3 regions of the Mesorhizobium sp. BR115XR7A genome follow, and region 3 is predicted to be linked to each of the others. Evidence: riboswitches for the same ligand, from Rfam matches in the RefSeq annotation. Region 3 holds a riboswitch; each other region holds the start of a gene.
What was found. Region 3 has a riboswitch for thiamine pyrophosphate ahead of LB557_RS07395 (YkoF family thiamine/hydroxymethylpyrimidine-binding protein). Riboswitches for the same ligand answer to the same signal wherever they lie in the genome.

Region 1 (4,540 bases), on a different contig from region 3:
CAGTGTTGGGAAGGATTCTCGTGCCGAGCGCGCGGATCAACGACCAGAATTTTTCGCCGGCCCTCCCGCCTGCCATCTCACGCCGCAACGAGACGGTCACCACCGATGTGCCCGACGCCTTGACCGCATCGGCAAGGATGGCCGGTGAAGGATACTGAGCCGTGCCGAGAAGCAGCCGCGAGGGAAGCGACGTTCCGAAAAGTTCGAACATGCTAGCCTCCCTGCATGGGCGAGAGGATTTCGATCCGGTCGCCGTCGCTCAACTGGAACTCCGCGCGGTTGGCTTTGTGTACGAGGTCGCTGTTGACGGCGGTTGCTAGCCAATCGCCTTCATAGTCGAGCGCGGCAAGCAGCGCCGCCAGCGATGTGGCGGCGGTCTCAAGCGGTTCGCCGTTGACGATCAGATTCATGTGCAAACTCCGCGGGTTTGTCGTGACTGAAGACAAGCTCGGCCGCCTGGCGCGCCATGGCTGGGGCGAGCAGAAAGCCATGGCGATAGAGCCCGTTGATCGCGACCGTGTTTCCGAGTGCCTCGATACGCGGCAGGTTGTCGGGAAAGGCCGGACGAACGCCGACACCGGTTTCAACGATCTCGGCCTCGCCAAAGGCCGGATGGAGGGCATAGGCGGCACCTAGAAGCTCCATCATCGAACGCGCCCTGACCGGTCCACTGGACTGGCTCTCGATCATCGTCGCGCCGACCATGAAATGGTGGTCGGCACGCGGCACCACATAGAGCGGAAAGCGTGGATGCAGCAGACGGACCGGGCGTGACAGCGAGACTTCAGGCGTTCGCAGGATCAGCATCTCGCCACGAACGCCACGCAGCCGGTCGTCGCCCGTCGCTATTCCCGTGCAGTCGATCTGGCGATCGAACCCGGAAACAGCCTGGGCATCGGCGCAGAAGTGGAATTCGACTCCCATCGCCGCCAGCCTGTCATGAAGTAACGCCATCGCCTGGCGCGGGTCGAGATGGGCTTCGTCGGAGAAAAGCAGTCCGCGGCGGAAGCGGCCGGCGAGGTCGGGCTCCAGCAATGCGATTTCATCCTCATCGACGCGCCGATGACCCGACGTGCGGCTGGCGAACCGGTCGAGTTCGCCCGCGTCGCGCGGCGCGGCCACGACCAGTGTTCCGGCCCGCGTCACCTGCCCGGGCGTTGCCGCCTCCCACCAGTCGGCGGCATCGCGTCCGAGATCCAGCACCGGTTGCTCGGCGCTTTCGAGCTCGCACCATGGCGCCAGCATGCCGCCGGCGAACCACGACGCATTGCCGCCGAGGCCATGCCTTGTCTCCGCAACGGTCACCGCCGCGCCGCGCGTGGCGAGTTCGAAGGCGACGGTGAGGCCGGCGATGCCGGCCCCTTTGACCAGCACCCTCATGACGGCTCCGGCGCCCCTGTCATGAGTGCTACGCCGGTCTTGTCAGCCGGCACATAGAGATCGCCACCCGCGCGATATTTCGCCGCCATCGCCGCCATGCCTTCCTTCTGTGCCTCGGCGCGGATGTCGTGGGAAATGCGCATCGAGCAGAATTTCGGCCCGCACATCGAGCAGAAATGCGCCACCTTGTGCGCCTCCTTGGGCAAGGTCTGGTCGTGGAAGGACCGCGCGGTTTCAGGATCGAGCGACAGGTTGAACTGGTCCTCCCAGCGGAACTCGAAGCGCGCGCGGGAGAGGGCATCATCCCTGACTTTCGCCGCCGGATGGCCCTTCGCCAGATCGGCGGCATGGGCGGCGATCTTGTAGGTGATCACCCCAATCTTGACGTCGTTGCGATCGGGAAGGCCGAGATGTTCCTTCGGCGTGACGTAGCAGAGCATGGCGGTGCCGAACCACCCGATCATGGCAGCACCAATGCCGGAGGTGATGTGGTCATAGCCCGGCGCAATGTCGGTCGTCAGCGGTCCAAGCGTGTAGAACGGCGCCTCGCCGCAAACGGCGAGCTGCTTGTCCATGTTCTCCTTGATCTTGTGCATCGGCACGTGGCCAGGCCCCTCGATCATCACCTGGCAATCCTTGGCCCAGGCGATCTGCGTCAGCTCGCCAAGCGTTTCCAGCTCGGCGAATTGCGCCGCGTCGTTGGCGTCGGCGATCGAGCCGGGACGAAGACCGTCGCCAAGCGAGAAGGACACGTCATAGGCGCGGCAGATGTCGCAGATTTCCGCGAAGTGCTCGTAGAGAAAGCTTTCCCGGTGATGCTGCAGGCACCATTTGGCCATGATCGAACCGCCGCGCGAGACGATGCCCGTGACCCGGTCGACAGTCAGCGGGATGTAGTGCAGCCGCATGCCGGCGTGGATGGTGAAATAGTCGACGCCCTGCTCGGCCTGCTCGATCAGTGTGTCGCGGTAGACCTCCCAGGTAAGGTCCTCGGCAATGCCGTTGACCTTTTCGAGCGCCTGATAGAGCGGCACCGTGCCGATCGGCACCGGCGCATTGCGTACGATCCATTCACGGATGTTGTGGATGTTGCGGCCGGTCGACAGGTCCATCACCGTGTCGGCGCCCCAGCGGATCGCCCAGACCATCTTTTCGACCTCTTCGGCCATCGAGGAGGTGACGGCGGAATTGCCTATATTGGCGTTGATCTTCACCAGGAAATTGCGGCCGATGATCATCGGCTCGCTTTCGGGATGATTGATGTTGGCGGGAATGATCGCACGCCCGCGCGCAACCTCATCGCGCACGAATTCCGGCGTGACGAAGTCTGGGATCGCCGCGCCGAAGGCTTCGCCGTCACGCTCAAGCTTGCCACGCAGCATCTCGCGGCCGAGGTTTTCGCGGATGGCGACGAACTCCATCTCGGGCGTGATGATGCCGGCGCGCGCATAGGCGAGCTGGGTCACCGCCTTGCCCTGCTTGGCCCTGAGTGGCCGGTTGCGAGTGAGAAATTCCGGCGTCAGGCGCTCGCCGGTCGCAAATCCGTTGTCCTCCGGCCGGACATGGCGGCCGTCATAGGCCTCGACATCGCCGCGCGCTGTGATCCATTCGTTACGAAGCCGGGCAAGGCCATTTTCGATGCTGGTTTCGACAATCGGGTCGGTATAGGGGCCGGACGGATCGTAGACGATGACGGGCGGTTCGCCGGCCGTCGGATGGACGGAGATTTCGCGCATCGGCACCTTGATGTGCGGATGGAGGACGCCGGACTTGTGAATCTTCCGTGAGGCGGGCAGCGGTCCCGTCGACACGGCTGGGGTGAGGGCATTCATCTTGAGGCTCCTTTGCTCATGCATTGGAGACCCAGTTCTGTGCCGGAAGGATGAAAAGACGCTTTTGTCGACCTGTTCAAAACAGGTCTTCGGGCGTGAACTCCCGCAAAGCGCTTGCACCGTCCCTACGCCAGTATGAACTGGATCAGGTTCAACGGGTCACTGCGCCGCGAAAGCCAGCAGTATCTCAGCCCCTTGCCGGGACTCCCCTGGTGAATGCGTCGAATTGAATGGGCCGGCGCTATTTTGTCAAGCGCATTCGTCCCGCAGCGGTGATCGACGACCAAACAAACCCAGCGGAAAAGCATGCTAGTATCGAGAGCAAGTGACGCCCCAGAGCAGCGGTGAAGCGCCCCCAATAAGGCGAGCCCTCATGCGGATTCGGTGCCTTTTCCAGCACGGTATTTTCGGGGCTTTCCGGAACGACGCTGCTGCCGCCCAGTTGGGTGAGATTGCTATAGATGTCTGTCTTGCTCGTCGTCGGCAATCCTTCCCCTTCGGCTAGACGCCCCGTCTGTTTCCCCAGAGCAGAACATGAAGCTGCGGCAGTACACGCGCCTCGAACCACCTGTCACGAGTCACCTTTTCAACCAGCCATTCCATGCGCCTCATCACACCGGCCATGTCGATGAACGCGTCTTCGTCGCCGGGACGCGGCGGCGTGTGATTGCCGGGCTGCAGATAGACGGGTAATTGCGGGTAGCGCGCCGCGGCGTCTTTGGCATAGGCATAGTCATCATCGTCGAAGACAACGAGCTTGAGCGCCATCTGCGGCTTATCCTGCGCCGCCTCTAAGCAGGCGTCGAACGCGGCCCAATCTGTCGTCATTTCGCTTGAGGGCGGCTTAGGGCTTAGTACCAGCACGTCGAGATCCGCGAACCATTGCTTAGACACCGAGCCTTGGGTTTCCAATGCAAAACGGTAGCCCTCACCATGCCCGCGGTCGATCAACTGGCTAAGCGGCTGGATGGCCGGATTGCCGCCCGACAGCGATACCATCACGGGCTGACCGCCGGAAAGCGCAATGACCTTTTGCCAAACCGCGTCGGGAGACATCATCTCCCAATCATGGCGGAAGCGACGGTCCACCGCATGCAGGCTGTCGCACCAGGAACAGCGATAATCGCACCCGCCGGTTCTTACGAACACCGTCGGCAAGCCGATCAGCACGCCTTCGCCCTGAATGGTCGGCCCAAAAATCTCGCTCACCCGGATTCCGGGATGCAACGCGCAAGTCATGGTCGGTATTCCGCCCAGGTTTTCGGCGTCTCGCTCACCCGCACGGCGGAGGTTTCGGGTAGCCGCACCTTGCACCAGTCGTAGAAGTG
Region 2 (4,540 bases), on a different contig from region 3:
CCGAAAGCAATGCCGAAAGGAAAGCGAGCACGGCACTGGTCAGCGTCGCCTGACGGACAGTGGCCTCGCCTGCAAGCCGGCCGAGGTCGGCGCCAAGGCCGGCCGCCACGGTCGCCGCCATCGGCCCCGCAACGAACAGCAAGGCCAACACGATGAGCGTCGCGTTCAGCCAGGCTTCGGTCCTGTTGACGGAGAGGTAGCGGCGCGGCGCGACCGGCAGGTTGACGTCGCCGACGACGTCGGCTCCGAGTCGGGTCAACGCCAGCACCACGATGAAGGTCAAGGCGATCTGCAGCAGCGTCAGAGCGACAGCCCTCGCGGGATCGAAATCGAAGCGCAATGCCTGATAGATGCCGACTTCGAGCGTCGTCGCGGCCGGCCCGCCGCCGAGCGTCAGCACGATGGTGAAGGATGTGACGCACAGCATGAAGACAAGTCCGGCGACCCCGGGCAGCGCGGCACGCAGCGTCGGCCACTCGATCAGCCGGAATGCCGGCCGCGCCCCCATGCCGAGCTGGCTCGCCAGCCGCCACTGGTCGGAGGGAATGGTCCGCAGCGCCTCGAGGAGCAGACGTGTGGCCAGCGGCAGGTTGAAGAAGACATGGGCGACGAGAATGCCGGACAGGCCATAGATGCCCGGCCAACCCTGGCCGCCGACGGCGCTGAGAAAGCCGGAGAAATAGCCGGCGCGGCCATAGAGCGCCAGGATACCGAGCGCCGCGACGATGCCCGGCAGCGCCAGCGGCACGGCGAAGAGCTGCAGGATGAAGGCACGGCCGAAAAACCGTGGATGCCGCGACAGCGCCCGCGCCACGAGCAGGGCCGGCCCGACCGAGAGCAGCGTCGACAGGGCCGCCTGCCAGAGCGTGAAGCGCACGACCCGGAACAGGTAGAGATCGAACGCAGCCCAAGCGCCGGAAAAATCGCGAGCACCTTCGACAAGCAGCCCCGCAAACGCTCCGCCGATCAAAATGGCGATGGCGGCGAGCCCTATCACGCCGGCTGTGATGCGGGGATCAGAGCGGGTTTGCACACCGCACATCAACGATTGGGTGAAGCTTAGGGAGCATCGCCGGAGAGCGTTCATCTCACGAGATTAGCCCACAAAACCTACTTGCTCATCACCGCCAGCCATTCATCGACCCAGGCTTTGCGGTTGGCCGCGACCTCCTCCGGGCTGAACAGCAAGGTCTTGGTCGGCTTGACCAGCTTGTCGAAGGCGGGGTTGAGCGGCTTGTCGGTCTTCCCGGCCGGGAACATCCAGTTGGTCTCGGGGATGGCGTCCTGGAATTTCGGCCCAGTCATGAAGGCCATGAACTTTTCCGCCAGCGGATTCTTGGCGCCGGTCGTGGTGATGCCCGCGACCTCGATCTGCAGATATTCGCCTTCCTCGAACGACGCCGCCTGATAGCGCTCGGTGTTCTCGGCGACCATGTGGTAGGCCGGCGAGGTGGTGTAGGACAGCACCATCGGCGCCTCGCCCTTGGTGAACAGGCCATAGGCCTCGCTCCAGCCCGGCGTCACGGTCAGCACCTTGGTCTTGAGCTTGGCCCAGGCCTCCGGCGCCTTGTCGCCGTAGACCGACTTCACCCACAACAGCAGGCCGAGACCGGGCGTCGATGTGCGCGGGTCCTGGATGACGATCTTGTCGTCGGCGCTACCCTCCACCAAATCCTTCAAGCTCTTGGGTGGGCTCTTCAGCTTTTCAGTGTCGTAGACGACGGCGAAGTAGCCGTAATCGAACGGGACAAAAGTGTTGTCGGTCCAGCCGCCCGGCACGTTGACGTCCGTTATTGCGCCATGTGGCGCGAACAGGCCCGAGGCCTTGGCATCGGCGGTGAGATTGGTGTCGAGGCCGAGCACGATGTCGGCCTTGGTCGAAGCGCCTTCCAGCTTGACGCGGTTGAGCAGCGCCACGCCATCGGCGACCGAGACGAACTCGAGATCGCAGCCGCATTCTGCCTCGAATTCCTTCTTCACCACGGGACCTGGACCCCAGTCGGCGGTGAAGCTCTCATAGGTGTAGACGGTCAGCTTGTCCTTGGCCAAGGCCGGCCCGGACAGGGTTACTGCCGTGGCGGCGACCAGAGAATATAAAAACGTGCGCATCGGCGCCTCCTTCGTTTGCGTTGAAAGGAATTGAGGCGTCGGAGTGTCCGAAACGTCTAATCCCTCCGCCGGTACAAACCGGATCAGGTTCAGCGGGTTGGCGAGACTGCCTCTCAGCCGGCCCGCGAAATTCGCGTCCGGCACCCCGTTAGAGCGTTTCGACACATAGGCCGGGCCGATGACCCGCGCAAGTGGGACTTTGCCGCCTTCCGTTTCCCGTGCCGGGCTGGTAAGGCGACGGGATATGAGCACATTCACCATCCTGCTTGGCGGCGACCTCATCCGCACGCCTCGGCTCGACCGCCAGGTCGAAGGCTCGCGCGTCATCGCTGCCGACGCCGGCATCGGCCATGCGCAGATGCTGGGCCTCGTGCCGGAACTGTGGGTGGGTGATTTCGACTCGGTCCCGGCTGATCTGCCCGCCGACCTCGCCGCCGTGCCGCGGCAAACCTTCCCGGCGGAAAAGGACAAGACCGACGGAGAACTGGCGATCGCGGCCGCACTGGAGCGCGGGGCGACCCGCCTTGTGCTGGCGGGCGCCTTCGGCGGCAAGCGCGCCGACCACGCCTTCCTGCATCTGGCGCTTGGCCTGCGGCTGGCCGAAGCCGGAATGGATGTGTTTCTGACCAGCGGCGCCCAGGAAGGTGTTCCCTTGCTGCCCGGCAGGGCCGGCTTCGATTATGCCGACGGCACGCTGTTCTCGATTCTCGGCTTCTCCGAACTCTCCGGCCTGACCGTCACCGGCGCCAAATGGCCGCTCGACAAGGTCGAGGTGGCGTTCGGTTCGTCGCTGACCATTTCCAACGAGGTCAAGTTCGGCAAGACCGGGGGCCGCCTCGACATCGCGCTCGGCCATGGCCGCGCGCTGCTGCTCGCCCATCCCTATCCATTGCCCGAAAGCTGACATGGCCCCGCCTCTTCTCAATCTCGACGGGATAAGACTGACCTTCGGCGGCGCGCCGCTGCTCGACGGCGCCGCCTTGACCGCTTCGGCCGGCGACAAGATCGCGCTGGTCGGCCGCAACGGGTCCGGCAAGTCGACGCTGCTCAAGATCGCCGCCGGCCTGATCGAACCACAGGACGGCGAGGTGTTCCGCCAGCCTTCGGCGACGGTGCGTTATCTGCCGCAAATGCCCGACATGGACGGCTTTGCAACCGTGCGCGCCTATGTGGAGGCCGGGCTCGGGCCCGCCGACGATCCCTACCGCGCCAGCTATCTGATGGAGCATCTCGGCCTGTCGGGCGAAGAACGGCCTGGCGACCTGTCCGGCGGAGAGGCCAGGCGCGCCGCGCTTGCCCGCGTCATGGCGCCGGAGCCCGACATCCTGCTTCTTGATGAGCCGACTAACCATCTTGATTTATCTGTCATCGAATGGCTGGAAGAAGAGCTCGTCCGGACCTCCTCGGCGCTCATCGTCATCTCGCATGACCGCCGCTTCCTCGAGCGCGTGTCGCGCGCCACAGTCTGGCTCGATCGCGGCCAGACGCGCAGGCTGGACAAGGGCTTTGGCCATTTCGAGGAATGGCGCGACCTGGTGCTGGAAGAGGAAGAGCGCGAACAGCACAAGCTCGGCCGCCAGATCGTGCGCGAGGAGCACTGGCTGCGCTACGGGGTGACGGCGCGGCGCAAGCGCAACATGCGGCGCCTAGGCGAGTTGCAGACCATGCGCCAGCGTTTTCGCGGCCATCGCGGCGCCGAAGGCACCGCGATAATGGTGGCAAGCGACGCCGCCGAATCCGGCAAGCTGGTGATCGAGGCCAAGAACATCGAGAAGAGCTTTGGCGACCTCACCGTCGTCAAGGGGTTCTCGACCCGCATCCAGCGCGGCGACCGCGTCGGCCTTGTCGGGCCGAACGGCGCCGGCAAGACGACACTTCTGAAGATGCTGACCGGCGAATTGGCGCCGGACGCGGGTTCGATACGGCTTGGCACCAATCTGGAGATCGCCACGCTCGACCAGAAGCGCGAGGCGGTCGACCCGCAAGAGACGCTGGCGCAATATCTGACCGACGGGCGCGGCGAGAACCTCGTCATCAATGGCGAGCAGCGCCATGTCGTGTCCTATATGAAGGATTTCCTGTTCAAGCCGGAACAGGCCCGCACGCCGGTGCGCGAGCTGTCCGGCGGCGAACGGGCGCGGCTGATCCTGGCGCGCGTGCTGGCACGGCCAGCAAACCTCCTGGTTCTCGATGAGCCGACCAATGATCTCGACATGGAGACGCTGGAACTGCTGCAGGAACTGGTCGCCGGTTTTGCCGGCACCGTCATCCTGGTCAGCCACGACCGCGATTTCCTCGACCGCACAGTCACCAGCATCATCGCGCCGGACGGCGGCGGCCGCTGGGTCGAATATGCCGGCGGCTATTCCGACATGCTGGCGCAGCGCGGCGGCACCAAGCTTGACGACCGCAAGGCGCGCGCCAAGGCGGA
Region 3 (4,540 bases):
CTCTGCGGCAGAACCTTACCGTCGGTGTCGCGCAGAATGCCGGCGGCGAAGAGGTAGTTGCCGATCGCTTCCATCTTGGCAGGGTCCAACGTCCCGATGGCACCATTTTGCCCGCGTAGATAATTGCCCTCGAGCAGTGCCTTCAGCGAGGCGTGGACCAAGGCCGGATTCGTCAGGGCATCCTTGTTGGCGGCTATCAGCAGCGTGGCGGCCTCCCCTGGATGATCGACGGCGAATTGGTAACCGCGCCGCGTTGCCTGGATGAAGGATGACGACAATTCGGGGTTCGCCTGGAGATACGCTTCGCTCGAAGAGATAAGCGTGGTGTGCTCATCGGGGACGCCATGGTCGGCATAGACGAAACTGCGCTGCTTAACGCCCCTGAGTTCGGCTTCGACGCCCTCCCAGGTCGACACTTCCAGCGTGAAGTCGACCGAACCGTTGGCCAGCGCCTCGTAGGCGGAAGTGCCCAGCGTCACCGTCTCGAAATCGCCCTTGCCGCCGTCGTGACGGATGATGGTCGAGATCAGCGCGGTCTCCCAGGCGCTGCCGAAACCGCCATAGGTCAGGCCATCCAGATCTTTCGGGCTTTTGATGTCGCTGCGCGCGGCATTGAACACCAGCCGGCCTGTCTCGGACTGCACGACGGCATAGACGCCCTTCAGATCGGCCCCCGCGGTCTTCTGGGTGAACAGGCTGATGGTGCCGTTGATCCCGAAATCGGCGACATGGTTGGCGACAAGCGTGCCGGCACCGGTATCGCTGTAGGGCAGGATGTCGACCTCGAGGCCGGCTTCGCGATAAAATCCCTTATCGCGGGCGACGAACAGCCCAATGTGGTTGGTGTTGACCGTCCAGTCGAGGGCGACCGTGACCGTCCGCGTTGCCGCGAAGGAGCGGCTCGATCCGGTGATCAGCGGTACGCTGCCGGCAAGGGTGAGCAGCAGGGCTTGCCTGCGCGTCAAGTCAGTCATGGTCATGTCCTTCGGATGGCTAGGGGTTGAGCAAAATGTCGAGAATCTCGGCCTCGAGTGGCCCCGCCTGCCGCGTGGCCGCGCTGGCGGGATCGCGCGGGCGCGGCAGCGGCACCTTGATCTCGCGCACGACCCGGGCAGGCCGCGCGGACAGCACATAGATGCGGTCGGACAGGAACAGGGCTTCGCGCACGTCATGAGTGATCAGCAACGCCGTCCAGTGGTGGTGTCGCCACATCTGTTCGAGCCAGCGCTGCATGGCCGCGCGGGTCAGTGCGTCGAGCGCGCCGAACGGCTCGTCGAGCAGCAACATATCGCGTTCCTGCACCACGGTGCGTAAAAGCGCCGTGCGCTGGCGCATGCCGCCCGAGAGCTGCGCTGGAAAGTGCCACTCGAAGCCGGCAAGGCCGAACTCGGCAATCAGCGGAGCCACACGCTTCCGTGCCGCCTTGCGGCTGACGCCTTGCACCTCGAGTCCGAGCGTGGTGTTGTCGAGGATGCGCCGCCACGGCATCAGCGCGTCGCGCTGCGGCATGAAGGCGAAATGCCTGCCGTGATCGTCGAGCGGCACGCCGTCGAAGAACATCTCACCCTCGCCATGCTCGGCGCCGGTCAGAAGCTGGAACAGCGTCGACTTGCCGGCTCCCGAAGGTCCAAGGATCGAGACGAATTCGCCGGCATCGACACGAAGCGAAATGTCGGCGAGCACATCGAGCCCGCCAAACGCCTTGCGAACATGCCGCAATTCGAGCCGGCTCATGCTTCTGGACCTTTTCCGGCGCCTTGCCTGCCAGCGGCTCGTTCCCAGGGCATGGCAAGACGCTGCAGCAGCATCGTCAGCCCGAACAGGACAAGGGTGAGCGCTGCGCTGACGCAGACGGCGGCGAGCACCAGGTCGGGACGGAAATTGTTCTTGGCGTTGAGCATGTAGATGCCCAGCCCTTTGGCCGCGCCCGCATATTCGGCGAAAATGGCGCCGACCACGGCATAGGTGATGGATATCCTGAGGCCAGCGAAGAAATAAGGCAGCGCCGAAGGCAATCGTGCCAGCATGAAGACACGCCAACGCCCTGCTCCCATGGCACGCAGCATCTGACCGATCTCCACCTCGGTAGCCTCGTAGCCCTGCACCAGCGCGACCAGCATCGGGAAGAAGGTGACCAGCGCCACCAGCATGATCTTGGGCGTCAGCCCGAAGCCGAACCACAGCACCACCAATGGCGCGATGGCGACCAGCGGCAAAGTCTGGCTGACTATGAAGATGGGAAACAGCGCTCGCCGCAAAGGCTGGAAGAAGTCGACCAGCATCGACAGGGCGAAGGCGGCACTGAGCGAACAGGCAAAACCGATCAGCGTGGCGCGGACCGTGGGAATGGCGTTGTCGACCAAGGCTTCCCGATTGAGCATCGCCTGTTCGAAGACGCGCGAGGGCGCCGGCAGAACCGTCGGCTTGATGCCGGAAATGTTTGCGTACAGTTCCCAGGCCACGAGCACCAAACCGATCGATATCACGGCCGGCGCTGTTTTTGCGAAGAAGCCCGCGACGTTACGCGGGTTGAATGACGATGAGACCACGAGCGGTTCAGACGGCGGTGGGACTGTTGGCCGAGACCGTGACATCGAGGGTTACATGGCCGGCGCCGGGCCCGAAGCGGCAGAAGGCTTCATCGAGGGCCGAGAAGATCGCGCCGGCATCGCCGCGCAGCTTGGTGCAGAAATTCTTGGAGCGATCGTAGACGCCGGACTGCTTCAGGAAATCTATGCAGCCATAGATTTCGTCCATGTGGTCGTCAGTGCCCATCACATAGAGCGAGAACTGCGCCGCCGCCGGCTGGCCAGTGGCCGGCGCGCCGCGCACTGCGGTGATGGCGGCTTGCTTGCGCGGGCCGAGTGGCCCGGCAGGTCCGCCGAACGTGTCGGAGCGGCAGATCGGGTCATCCGGCTCGCCTGGGCAGCCACGCGAAATGGTGGCTGACAGCACGCAATGCCTGCCGCTGCCAGACGCGGCCACGAAAAGGTCGCGCAGCGCAGGGAATAACACCTCGGGGGGCCCGACCAGCAAGGTCGAAATGTCGTCGGTCTCGATCCTGAGCTTATCGCGGTACGGATCGAGCGCGCCGAGCGCGCCCAGAATGATGCCGACGAAATCGTCGGCCATTGGATATAGGGAAACCTGTGCGCCTGAAAACATCGCCCGCCTCGCTCCGCTGGTATTACCCAGATCAGCTTCTAGGGTCTGTGGGCTTGCCGCCCCCGTCTCAGCCCCGACCGTACGGAGCACCCCTGTGGATAGGCGCGTTAAAGCATCATTCGGACGGTTGGGAAAGCTGTTTTTTTGGCAAGCCGCGCCAAAGCATTGCCCGAGCTCCAGGACAATTGGGCATCGCCGGCGCGGAAATTTGTCTGGAACCTTCGCCATTCCGAGGGGTTGTCCCACCAGTCGCTGGACGCGATTCCAGGATCAATTTTCCGTTCGGGATTGTGTCAAAACAAGAGATAGAGCGGTTCATGATTTCCGCGAAACCGTGCACCGTTCCCGGCGACGAGTTCACAGAAAATGGAGACAAATCATGTTCATGAAAATCCTCGCGGCTTCGGCCTTCACCATTGCCGTTGCAACATCCGCCATGGCGCAAAGCAATAGCGCGGCGGGCGCGGATGGGTCCGGCGGCAGCGGCAAGTCCGTCACTGTGGACCCAAGCACCCCGGCTTCGCCCAGTACGATCGATCCGGGCGCGACCAACAGCACGACCACCACGCCGGGCGACATGAATTCCAATGCGGACAAGAATTGCCCGACCAACCCGCAGGGTGCACAGACGGACGCCAACGGCAACGCCACCGCGCCGACCGTGAATGACAACAACTGCGGAAAGTAGTTTGCCATCGCGATATGGGAACCGCGGACGCAGTTTCCACGGTTCCCACTATTGGGATTCAGTGTCCGCGACTACTCGCTGGCGGCTGTGGTGCCGCTTCACTGCCCACCCGGCCAAAGACCCTTAATTCAGCGTACGGTCTGCCGGCCCGGGGGCGTGGGAACGAGGCGTATATTTTCATCAGCCGTTTGAGCAGGCGCCCGTAGGTGAGGTGCCGAACCCGGCCGTTGGCAAGATCGAACTCCACCGTCCCCCATCGCCTTACCGGACCCTTTCCGGTTGGCGGACCCAGTCGCCTGACCTGGAAGGCCAGCCTGACCTGGCGGCCGGCGACATCCAGATAGATACCGGGTTTAGCGCCCAATACGTGCCACATCCGGGCAACGTGCCCGATCGACATGTCGGGCAAAATCGCCATGTGGTCCCGCTCAAGTCGAGCCCAGACGAAATCACCGGCTGGCTGCCGCATCCCCGACACCAGATTCTTGCAATAGGCTGGCGCCACCTCACGCACCAACCGGCGCATAGCGCTCGCCACGCTGTCCACCATATCCCGCCGCGACCTCCAGTCTGCTTCGGTGAACGGCACTTGTCCGAGGATGTCGCCGTCGTCGAAATTGGCCGACATCTTATGCAGTGTCACGCCGCCATGGACGGCATGCTGGCCATCCGCGACAAGACGATGGA

Region 1: linked by a shared signal. The riboswitch ahead of thiC (phosphomethylpyrimidine synthase ThiC) and the one ahead of LB557_RS07395 (YkoF family thiamine/hydroxymethylpyrimidine-binding protein) in region 3 are both predicted to bind thiamine pyrophosphate.
Region 2: linked by a shared signal. The riboswitch ahead of thiB (thiamine ABC transporter substrate binding subunit) and the one ahead of LB557_RS07395 (YkoF family thiamine/hydroxymethylpyrimidine-binding protein) in region 3 are both predicted to bind thiamine pyrophosphate.

Annotation. Positions count from the first base shown of each region.
Region 1 is NZ_JAIUHW010000014.1:175,776-180,315, reverse strand. It holds gene LB557_RS26395 (thiazole synthase) at 1-211, opposite strand, end outside; gene thiS (sulfur carrier protein ThiS) at 213-410, opposite strand; gene thiO (glycine oxidase ThiO) at 379-1,380, opposite strand; gene thiC (phosphomethylpyrimidine synthase ThiC) at 1,377-3,212, opposite strand; TPP riboswitch at 3,317-3,433, opposite strand; gene queE (7-carboxy-7-deazaguanine synthase QueE) at 3,714-4,451, opposite strand; gene queD (6-carboxytetrahydropterin synthase QueD) at 4,448-4,540, opposite strand, start outside.
Region 2 is NZ_JAIUHW010000005.1:333,375-337,914, forward strand. It holds gene thiP (thiamine/thiamine pyrophosphate ABC transporter permease) at 1-1,042, opposite strand, end outside; gene thiB (thiamine ABC transporter substrate binding subunit) at 1,111-2,109, opposite strand; TPP riboswitch at 2,153-2,267, opposite strand; gene LB557_RS13405 (thiamine diphosphokinase) at 2,354-3,013, shown strand; gene LB557_RS13410 (ABC-F family ATP-binding cassette domain-containing protein) at 3,015-4,540, shown strand, end outside.
Region 3 is NZ_JAIUHW010000003.1:111,493-116,032, forward strand. It holds gene LB557_RS07380 (ABC transporter substrate-binding protein) at 1-974, opposite strand, end outside; gene LB557_RS07385 (ABC transporter ATP-binding protein) at 994-1,734, opposite strand; gene LB557_RS07390 (ABC transporter permease) at 1,731-2,594, opposite strand; gene LB557_RS07395 (YkoF family thiamine/hydroxymethylpyrimidine-binding protein) at 2,557-3,165, opposite strand; TPP riboswitch at 3,156-3,269, opposite strand; gene LB557_RS07400 (hypothetical protein) at 3,545-3,853, shown strand; gene LB557_RS07405 (formyltransferase family protein) at 3,912-4,540, opposite strand, start outside.